Regions from separate parts of the Kitasatospora sp. NPDC054939 genome, predicted to be linked through region 1. Evidence: riboswitches for the same ligand, from Rfam matches in the RefSeq annotation. Region 1 holds a riboswitch; the other holds the start of a gene.

Evidence for each region. Region 1 has a riboswitch for ZMP and ZTP ahead of ACWGB8_RS03370 (phosphoribosylaminoimidazolecarboxamide formyltransferase). Riboswitches for the same ligand answer to the same signal wherever they lie in the genome.
Region 2: another riboswitch for ZMP and ZTP. It lies ahead of ACWGB8_RS00955 (glycine hydroxymethyltransferase); the one in region 1 lies ahead of ACWGB8_RS03370 (phosphoribosylaminoimidazolecarboxamide formyltransferase).

Annotation. Positions count from the first base shown of each region.
Region 1 is NZ_JBSGXP010000006.1:14,264-19,605, reverse strand. Features, by position in the region: gene ACWGB8_RS03385 (GNAT family N-acetyltransferase) at 1-344, shown strand, start outside; gene ACWGB8_RS03380 (hypothetical protein) at 430-570, shown strand; gene ACWGB8_RS03375 (SEL1-like repeat protein) at 669-3,191, shown strand; ZMP/ZTP riboswitch at 3,723-3,807, shown strand; gene ACWGB8_RS03370 (phosphoribosylaminoimidazolecarboxamide formyltransferase) at 3,843-5,000, shown strand; gene ACWGB8_RS03365 (radical SAM protein) at 5,163-5,342, shown strand, end outside.
Region 2 is NZ_JBSGXP010000002.1:41,615-46,956, reverse strand. Features, by position in the region: gene ACWGB8_RS00960 (ABC transporter permease) at 1-699, opposite strand, end outside; ZMP/ZTP riboswitch at 1,005-1,102, shown strand; gene ACWGB8_RS00955 (glycine hydroxymethyltransferase) at 1,122-2,612, shown strand; gene ACWGB8_RS00950 (aldehyde dehydrogenase family protein) at 2,701-4,116, opposite strand; gene ACWGB8_RS00945 (class I SAM-dependent methyltransferase) at 4,580-5,342, shown strand, end outside.

The DNA of each region.
Region 1 (5,342 bases):
TGGCCCTTGCGTACGTCCACCCGGCCGCCGAGGCCAGGGTCGTCTACCGCGGGGACGAACCGGTCGGGTTCGTCCTCTTCCACTCGATCGACGAGAAGCGGCCGAGCGAGGGTCACAGCATCGTGCGCTTCATGGTCGACCGCAGTGTCCAGGGTCAGGGGATCGGTCGGCGGGCACTGGAAGCCGCACTCGACTGGATCGTGCGTGAGCGACGGTCCCCTGTCGTCCAGTTGAGCGTCGAGCCGGAGAACGTCCGGGCGCGCAGGTTCTACCGCGCGGCCGGCTTCGAGGAGACCGGCGAGATCGACGAGGGTGAGATCGTGTTGCGGCGGACACTGCCCTGACCCGGCGCTCGCCGGGCGTTGCCGAAGGGCTGAGCTATCGGCGTGAGCCGTACGGGAGGGGCCACCGGGTGGGACAATTCCGGCCATGGGGGCTGTGTCGGCCGGGAGTTGGGGGTGGGTGCGGGTGCGTCACGTCGACCTGTGCGACATCCGCGCCATCGGGCGCGGGCCGGTCGCGGCCGGCGGTGCCCTGACCTGCATCGACCTGACCAGGCCCCACCGGTGACGCCGCCGGCCTGGCCCTGGAGGAGGTCCGCCAAGGACGGCGCAGCCGCCGGCCACGACGGCGTGGGAGGCTCCGCAGGCCGGACCGGTGGTGGCGGTGTGGGCGGGGAAGCCGGCCGCCCGCAGGACACGACGGGCGCCTCGGACGCGAGCAGGCGGCAGGACACCGTGGCCGCGCACGCGGGCGGCGGCCCGGGGCAGCCCGCCACGGGGGTGTCGTCCTCGGTGCGGGTGGTGACGGCCGTCGCGGGGGCGACCTCGGTCGGCGGGGATCTGACGGTCCATCACCACCATTGTGGCCTGTCCGGCGAGATGGTACGGAGGGCGGGAGAGGGGGAGGTGGTGGGCCGGCCGATCGGCGAGTGGGACCCGCACGACCTGGAGGTCCATCCCGCCGCCCGGGCCGCAGCCGGGGCGGGTGCACGGCAGGAACGGGTACTGCCCGGCTACGTCCCGCGTGCCCACGACCGCGACCTGGCCGAGGCCGTACGGGAGGCGGCGGCCGGGCACAGCCGGCTCCTGGTGCTGGTCGGGTCGTCGTCGACGGGCAAGACGCGGGCGTGCTGGGAGGCGGTGCGCCCGCTCGCCGAGGAGGGCTGGCGGCTGTGGCACCCCTTCGACCCCACCCGGGCCGAGGCCGCGCTCGCCGATCTCGCCCGGGTCGGGCCGCGGACGGTGGTGTGGCTGAACGAGGCGCAGCACTACCTCGGTGATCCACGGGTCGGTGAGCGGGTGGCTGCCGCGGTGCACGGTCTGCTGACCGATGCCGGTCGCGGGCCGGTTCTCGTGCTTGGCACGTTGTGGCCCCAGTTCGCCGGAGAGTACGCCGCGTTGCCTGTCGCGGGTGGGGCGGATCGGCACAGCCGGGTGCGGGAGTTGCTCAGCGGTCGTACGGTCGCGGTTGCGGAGGTGTTCGACGCCGCCGCACTGGCTGCCGCGAGGGTCCTGGCGGGGCGGGGGGACGGGTTGCTCGCCGATGCCCTGGCCCGCGCCGACGCCGACGGGCGGGTCACGCAGGACCTCGCCGGTGCCCCGGAGTTGCTGGTGCGCTACGAACAGGGCACGCCCGCGGCCAGGGCCGTGGTGGAGGCGGCGATGGACGCGCGCCGTCTCGGCGCCGGCCTCCACCTCCCACAGGCCTTCCTCATCGACGCCGCCGCCGACTACCTCACCGACACCGACCACGACGAGCTCGCTGACGACTGGGCCGAGCAGGCATTCGCCGAACTCGCCCGACCCGTCCACGGCCGCCAGGCACCCCTGCGCCGCGCCGCTCTCCGTCCGCGGCGCCGACCACCCGGCACCCCGCCACCGCCCACCGACACGGATTCCGCGGGGCCGGGAACGTCGGGGTCGGGAACGTTGGGGCCGGGAACGTCGGGGCCGGTGTACAGGCTCGCCGACTACCTTGAGCAGCACGGTCGTGCGTCCCGCCGGCTCCTGTGTCCGCCCGCGTCCTTCTGGCACGCCGCCTTCACCCACCTCGGCCCCGACGACCTCCACCGCCTCTCCGAGGCCGCCCGGGCTCGGCAGCGCCTCCAATGGGCCCACCATCTGCTCAACCGCGCCGCCCGCGCCGGCCACCCCGAAGCCCTCTACAGCCTCGCCGTGAGACTGGATCGGGACGGGGACCGGGAGGGTGCCGAAGCCCTGTACTGGCGGGCCGTCGATGCCGGCGACCCCTTTGGTCTGCACGCTCTCGCCTGGGTACGGGAGGCGGCCGGGGACCGGGAAGGTGCCGAAACCCTGGCCCGGCGGGCCGCTGACGCCGGCGACCCCTATGCCTTGGCCGGTCTCGCCCGGATACGCGAGCAGGCCGGGGACCGGGACCTGGCCGAAGCTCTGGCCCGGCGGGCCGCCGATGCCGGCGACCCCTATGCCGTGGACGGTCTGGCCCGGATACGTGAGCGGGCGGGGGACCGGGCAGGCGCCGAAGCCCTGTACCGGCAGGCTGCCGCCGCCGGCGATCCGTATGCCCTGCATCGCCTGGCACGGATGCGGGAGCGGGCCGGGGAGCGGGAGGGCGCCGAAGCCCTGTACCGGCAGGCTGCCGACGCCGGCTACCCCCGTGCCCGGTACAACCTCGCGCGGATGCGGGAGGAGGCCGGGGACGGGGACGGTGCCGAAGCCTTGTTCCGGCGGGCTGCCGATGCCGGTGCCCCGGACGCCTTGCATCGTCTCGCCTGGATGCGGGAGCGGGCCGGGGATCGGGAAGGAGCCGAGGCCCTCGCCCAGCAGGCCGCCGGTGCCGGCTACACCGATGCCCTGCACGACCTCGTGCGGATGCGGGAGGAGGCCGGGGACCGGGAGGGTGCCGAAGCCCTCGCCGGGCGGACGCTCCGGGCCGGCCACCCCCGCGCCCTCCGCAGCCTCGCCTTGATGCGGCGGGAGGCCGGGGACGGGGAGGGTGCCGAAGCCCTGTTCCGGCAGGCGGCCGATAGCGGAGACCCGGACGCCCTGTACCGCCTCGCCCTGATGCGGGAGGAGGCCGGGGATCGGGAAGGAGCCGAGGCCCTCGCCCAGCAGGCCGCCGGTGCCGGCAACCCCAATGCACTCCACGACCTTGCCTGGATACGGGAGTTGGCCGGGGACTGGGAGGGTGCCGAAACCATAGCCCGGTAGGCCGCCGACGCCGGCCACCCGGACGCCATGGACCGTCTTGCCCGGATGCGGGAGGAGGCCGGGGGCCGGAGCGGCGCCGAAGCCGTAGCCCGGCAGACCGCCGGCGCGCAGCACGGCACTGTCTCGCCCGGTTCGGTGTGGTGGAAGTACGGGCTGGATCCCGACGGCACTCCCACGCGCCCGTGGCGGTAGCCGCCGAGTCGCCCGGCCGGTTCGGATGATCTCCCGACCGATGAGATGCGCCCGGCCGGCACACGCACCAGATGCCCTGTCCCGGTGCCGGGCCCCTGCAGGTGAGCAGGCCCGGCCGGACCTGCTCACCTGCGGAAGGCCCCGGTTCCGCTACCCAGACCGCCCGGTCCTGCGGCAGGGCGAACGCCCGGTCGCGGCCCTGCAATCGGCCGCCCCGATACCCGGCCGCGGCCCTGCAACCGGCCGCCCCGAGGCCGGCCGTGGTCCCTGGTGCCCCTTCCGCTGCCGCGAGTGCGGAACCATGTGCGAAACCAGGTGTGGGCTCCTGCGGGTAGCATCGTGTCCGGTCGCGACTGGCGAGGGTGGAGAACCACCGGGGAGCGACCGTGTTCCCGCGTGAGCGTCGACCGCCTGGGCGCCTGCGTCAGTGATGTTCCCGCTGACGAAGGAGGCTATGACGTGGATCTGCGCTATGGGATCAACCCGCAGCAGGTGGCTGCTTCTACCGCGCCGGTGCAGCTCGGCCGGTTGCCGGTCCGGGTGTTGCAGGGCAGCCCGTCCTACATCAACATGCTGGACGCGCTCAACAGCTGGCAGCTGGTGCTGGAAGCGAGCCGAGCTCTGAACCGGCCGGCCGCGGCCTCCTTCAAGCACGTCTCGCCCGCCGGTGCGGCCGTGGCGGGACCCGTTGATGACGTCACCGGCGAGCTCTACGGCATCGACCGCGACAGTGTCGGTGCGCTCACCAGCGCGTACCTGCGCGCCCGCGACGCCGATCCCAAGTCCTCCTACGGCGACTTCGCCGCCGTGTCGCACCCGGTCGACACCGAACTCGCCGAACTGCTGTCCCGCGTGGTCTGCGACGGCGTCATCGCCCCCGGCTACGCCCCCGGCACCGTCGCGACGCTCAGCAGGAAGAAGAACGGCCGCTTCCTGGTCATGGAAGCGGACCAGGCGTTCACACCCCCGCAGCACGAGGCACGGGAGGTGTTCGGCCTGCGGCTGTCCCAGCAGCGCGACGAGGTGAGGTTGTCCACCGCCCTGCTGGACAACGTCGTATGCGGCACGCTGCCGACCACGGCGGCCGAGGACCTCCTGCTGGGCCTGGCGGTCCTGCGCTACACCCAGTCCAACTCCGTCTGCTACCTGCGTGGTGGGGCGACCCTGGGCATCGGTGCCGGCCAGCAGTCCCGCGTCGACTGCACCCGCCTGGCGGGCGCGAAGACCGACACCTGGTGGCTGCGGCGCCACCCCGCCGTCCGTGCGCTCTCCTTCCAACCGGGCACCCGGCGCCAGGACCGCATCAACTGGCAGATCCGCTACATCGAGGGCGACCTCACCCCGGACGAGAGCGCACGCCTGTCGACGGTCCTGTCCGCACCCGCACCCGAGTTGACCGACGAGCAGCGCAGGCAGTGGCTCGCGGGACTGGCCGAGGTGGCCTTCGTCTCGGACGGCGCCCTGCCGTTCCGCGACAACGTCGACCACGCCCACCGGCACGGCGTTGCCTACATCGCCGAACCGGGCGGATCCATCCGATCCACCGACGTCGAGGATGCCTGCCGCGAGCATCGGATCGCTCTCATCCGCACCGGACTCAGGCTGTTCCACCACTGAGGATCCCGATCAGGTCCCCGCTCCACCCGGCGGGGACCCGCCGGGGCCCTGCTGCCCGCCGGGCCTCCACCCGGCCTTCGAGGCTCTGCCGGCCCCGATGCCGGAGCGCCGATCCCGAAATATCAATGATCAGTAGGAGACCCGTTCATGCATGATGACGGGATGAACCGTAGCGACCAGCGCTTCCACGTCATCGTGCTGTCGAACTTCGCGAAGGGCTTCGACAAGTACGCGTTCGCCTACGGGAAGGCGGGCATCCCGGAGAGTACCTACCCCGACCGGTTCCACCTGCTGACCCGTGCGGAGTTGGGTATCGGCATCGGCAAGGCGCGACGCCTGCTG
Region 2 (5,342 bases), on a different contig from region 1:
GCCTGCCCCCTGGGCCCGTGCGGACTGCACGAAATCCCTTTCCCGGAGCGACCGCACGGAAGCCCGCAGGGAAAGCGCGAGCGGAATCCAGCCGAACGCCGAGAACACCAGGATCAGCACCAGGAACTGCATCCACTCCGGTTCGGCGGTGCCCGGGTCGACCAGGCGGGACTGGATCACCGGGCTCAGCGCGAGCAGCAGGAGCAGGGTCGGGAAGGCGAGCAGGACGTTCGAGAGGAAGCCGAAGAGCCGGTCGGCGAGCCCGCCCAGGTAGCCCACCGCGACCCCGGCCAGCACCCCGAGCACGGTGGTGACGGCCGCCGCGGCGAAGGCGATCAGCAGCGAGGTGCGGATGCCGTACAGCAGTTGGGTGAACACGTCCCGGCCCAGGCCCGGCTCCAGTCCGAACCAGAAGTCGCCCGAGATCCCGCCGTTCGGCAGCACCGGGAGCCCGCCGTCGCTCAGCAGCCCGGGAGTGTTCTGCCCGTAGTGCTCCACCGGGTTCTTCCCGTACAGGGCGGAGATCGGCGGGGCGGCCAGGGCCAGCAGCAGGAAGGCGGCCACCACGGCGAGGGCGGCGGCGCCGACCCGGTCGCGGCGCAGCCGGTGCAGCACGGTGCGCAGCGGGCCGTGCGGGGCGGGTGCCGGGGAGGCCGGGGAGTCCCCGACGGGCGCTTCGACCGATTCGACCACTGCCATGCGAGCCGTACTCCCCGAATTCTCCGCCGCCCCGTGGTGCGGGTGCGCCGACGTACATTTCCGGACGGCCATTCCGGGGGTTTCCCGGAGGGCCGACGGACGTCATTGGATCGGATGCGCCGGGAGTTCCGCAAATCATTCGGAGGAGTGCTCGGCGGAATTGTTTCGGCTGCGCCGACGGCTTCACGGTGCGGCAATACTGCCGTTGCACAGGAACGGGCATAACGCCGCAAAAGTCGTGTCATGTCCGCCGCCGTCCCGCATGGTGAGATCTCCGCCACAGGACCCGCCGCATTGGTACGATCCGCATGGGCCGCGACTGGCGCGCAGGGATGGAATCGACCATCGGGAAGCGGCCCCGTGCCGAATCACGTATCAGTTGCCGTGCGCCTGGGCCGTCCGATCCTCCGCAGGAGACCGTCATGGCCGAGCACCCCACCGCACCCGCGACCGGCGCCCCCGCCGCCCCGCACACCGCCGCCGACGCCGCGGCCAACACCGCCTTCCGCAGCGCCCTCGACGTCGTACGCGCCGTCGAGCCCCGGATCGCCGACGCCATCGGCCGCGAGATCGCCGACCAGCGCGAGTCCCTCAAGCTGATCGCCAGCGAGAACTACGCCTCCCCGGCCGTCCTGCTCGCCATGGGCAACTGGCTCAGCGACAAGTACGCCGAGGGCACCGCCGGCCGCCGCTTCTACGCGGGCTGCCGCAACGTCGACACCGTCGAGTCGCTCGCCGCCGAGCACGCCCGTGCCCTCTTCGGCGCCGAACACGCCTACGTCCAGCCGCACTCCGGCATCGACGCCAACCTGGTCGCCTTCTGGGCCGTCCTCTCGCAGCGCGTCGAGAGCCCGGCCCTGCAGCGGGCCGGCGTCCGCAACGTCAACGACCTCGGCGAGCAGGACTGGGCCGAACTGCGCGCCGAACTCGGCAACCAGCGGATGCTCGGCATGTCCCTCGACACCGGCGGCCACCTCACCCACGGCTTCCGCCCCAACATCTCCGGCAAGATGTTCGAGCAGCGCAGCTACGGCACCGACCCGGCCACCGGCCTGATCGACTACGACGCCCTGCGCGCCACCGCCCGCGAGTTCCGCCCGCTCATCCTGGTCGCGGGCTACTCGGCCTACCCGCGGCTGGTGAACTTCCGCCTCATGCGCGAGATCGCCGACGAGGTCGGCGCGACCCTGATGGTCGACATGGCACACTTCGCCGGCCTGGTCGCGGGCAAGGTGCTCACCGGCGACCACGACCCCGTGCCGCACGCCCACATCGTCACCACCACCACCCACAAGTCGCTGCGCGGCCCGCGCGGCGGCATGGTGCTCTGCACCTCCGAACTCGCCGAGTACGTGGACCGCGGCTGCCCGCTGGTCCTCGGCGGCCCGCTCTCGCACGTGATGGCCGCCAAGGCCGTCGCCTTCGCCGAGGCCCGCCGCCCCGAGTTCCGGCAGTACGCCCGGCAGGTCGTCGACAACGCGAACGCCCTCGCCGAGGGCCTGCTGCGCCGCGGCGCCCGCCTGGTCACCGGCGGCACCGACAACCACCTGGTGCTCGCCGACGTCACCGGCTACGGCCTGACCGGCCGTCAGGCCGAGGCCGCACTGCTGGACTCCGGCATCGTCACCAACCGCAACGCCGTCCCGCAGGACCCCAACGGTGCCTGGTACACCTCCGGCGTCCGCCTCGGCACCCCCGCCCTCACCACCCGCGGCCTGGGCGCCGCCGAGATGGACGAGGTCGCCGACCTGATCGACACCGTGCTGCGCGGCACCTCCCCGGCGGCCGCCGCCAACGGCGCGCCCTCCAAGGCCCAGTACGCCCTGGACGCCGCGCTCGCCGAGAGCGTCGCCAAGCGCGCCGCCGACCTGCTGGCCGGCTTCCCGCTCTACCCGGGCGTCGACCTGTCCTGACCCCAGGCCGGGGCGCACCGGACACCGCCCGGTGCGCCCCGCCGTCGGTACGGCAGCGACGTGCACGGCGGACCGGTGCGCCCCGCCGTCAGTACTGCAGCGACTTGTACTGCAGGAACTCCTCCAGCCCCGCCCGCCCCAACTCGCGCCCCAGGCCCGACTGCTTCCAACCGCCGAACGGCGCAAGCGGGTTGAAGCGCCCGCCGTTGAGGTCCACCTGCCCGGCGTCCAGCCGTCGGGCGAACCGGGCCGCGGTGTCGGTGTCCGCCGCCCACACCCCGGCCGCCAGACCGTAGTCGGTGCCGTTGGCGATCTCGGCCGCGTGGTCCTCGTCGCGGTAGGCGAGCACCGCCAGCACCGGCCCGAAGACCTCCTCCCGGGCCACCGCCATGCCGGGCGTGACATCGGCCAGCACGGTCGGCCGCACGTAGAAGCCGACCGGCGTCTCCACCGGCGCCTGCGCCCCGCCCGCCACCAGCCGGGCGCCCTCGGCCAACGCCCCGGTGACGTACCCGCGCACCCGCTCCCGCTGCCGGGCGTTCACCAGCGGCCCGATCCGGGTCCGCGGGTCCGCCGGGTCGCCCGGCACGTACTTGGCCGCGGCCGCGGCGGCCAGCGCCAGCGCCTCCTCGTACCGGTCCTCGTGCACCAGCAGCCGGGTCCACGCGCTGCAGGTCTGGCCGGAGTTGGCGAAGACGTTGGCCACGTTGGCGTTCACCGCGCGGGCCAGGTCGGCGCCCGGCAGCACCACGTTGGCGGACTTGCCGCCCAACTCCAGGGCCACCCGCTTGATCCCGCGCCCGGCGGCCTCCGCCACCGCCCGCCCGACCGCCGTCGACCCGGTGAACGACACCAGGTCCACCCCGGGATGGGCGGCCAGTGCCGCCCCCGCCTGCGCACCGGTGCCGGTCACCAGGTTGAACACCCCGGCGGGGAAGCCGGCCGCGTCCACCAGCCGGGCGAACAGCCGCGCCACCAGCGGGGTGTCCTCGGACGGCTTCAGCACCACCGGACAGCCCGCGGCGAGCGCCGGGACGACCTTCGCGGTGATCTGGTGCAGCGGGTAGTTCCACGGGGTGATCGCCGCGACCACCCCGGCCGGCTCGGCCAGCACCAGCGAGTTGCCGATCCGCTCCTCGAAGCCGTACTCGGCGAGGATCCCCAGGTAGGCGTTGGTGACGGTGAGCGGCAGCGCCGCGTGCACGGCGGTGGCGAAGCCGATCGGCGCACCCAGTTCGGCGACCACCGTCGCGGCGATCTCCTCCTGGTGCGCGGCCAGGCCGTCGCGCAGTCGGGTCAGCGGCGCCAGCCGCTCCTCGCGGGTGCTCGCGCCCCAGGCCCGGGCCGCCCGCCGGGCCGCCGCCACGGCGGCCTCCACGTCCGCCCCGGCACCGGCCGGGACCTGCGCGACGACCTCCTCGGTCGCCGGGTTCAGCACCGGGATCGACCCGCCGTCGAGCGACGGCCGCCACGCGCCGTCGATGTACTGATCCGTGTGCTGCACCCCGGGTGATCCTCTCCTGCGTTCATCTGTTCAGCCGCTTGACGAATGGCGCAAGTCAACGTGCCGCGAGCCGCCGAGCACAAGGGCCGACGGCCGACCGTTGATCGAACTTCCGCCGCCGCAAGCCCCGCACACCGGCTCCCACATGGGCGAACTGGACGCCCCGACAGCCCGGTTCACCATTTCGGAGGCGAAAGGCCGGTCCACGAAACTCTTCTGCGGCAAACCTCCTCACAAGCGATCGCCGGGCGGTAGATTGCAGCGAACTCGGCCGTGCGGGATTACTGTTGCCGGTGGGTCCAGGCAGCGCAGCCGACGACGACAGGGCAGATCGGCTCCACCGCGGCATGGGCCGCGCCAGGCTGCGGGGCGTCCCGTGCGGCAGGGCGACGAGTCCCCTCCTCGTCAACGTGTGTCAAAGATCGTTCCCACAGGTCGTCCGCATCGCCTAAGGAGCTTCCCAGTGACCGACGCCGTGACCAACGCCGAGACCGCGGAGCAGCCGCGGCCCGCCGAGCCCGCCGTGCTCGACGACGTACCCGGCTGGTTCTGGGACCACGACCGCCACCTCTTCGACTGGTTCCTCAACCGCCAGGAGAAGGCCGGCCTGGCCGGCGACCTGATGGAGATGGGCGCCTACCTCGGCCGCAGCGCCATCGTCATCGGCGAGCACCTCCAGCCCGGCGAGACCTTCACCGTCTGCGACCTCTTCGACTCCGACGCCCCGGACGACGAGAACGCCGCCGAGATGGTCATGTCCTACCGCAAGACCCTGACCCGCTCCGCCTTCGAGGCCAACTACCTCTCCTTCCAGGACGCGCTCCCCGAGATCATCCAGGCGCCCACCTCGATCCTGGCCGGCGGCCGGGTCCCCGCCAACGCCTTCCGCTTCATCCACATCGACGCCTCACACCTCTACGAGCACGTCGTCGGCGACCTCCAGGTCGCCCGGGTCGCGCTCAAGTCCGAGGGCGTCGTCGTCCTCGACGACTACCGCTCCGCGCACACCCCCGGCGTCGCCGCGGCCACCTGGGAGGCCGTCTTCAACCACGGCCTCAAGCCGATCGTCCTCAGCGAGTGCAAGTTCTACGGCACCTGGGGCGACCCGGAGCCCGCCCAGCGCGACCTGCTCGACCGGATCGGCCTCGCCCGCGGCTGTCACCTCTCCACCGAGTCCCTCGCCCACCAGCAGGTGCTGCGGATCAACGGCACCTCCGACGGCATCG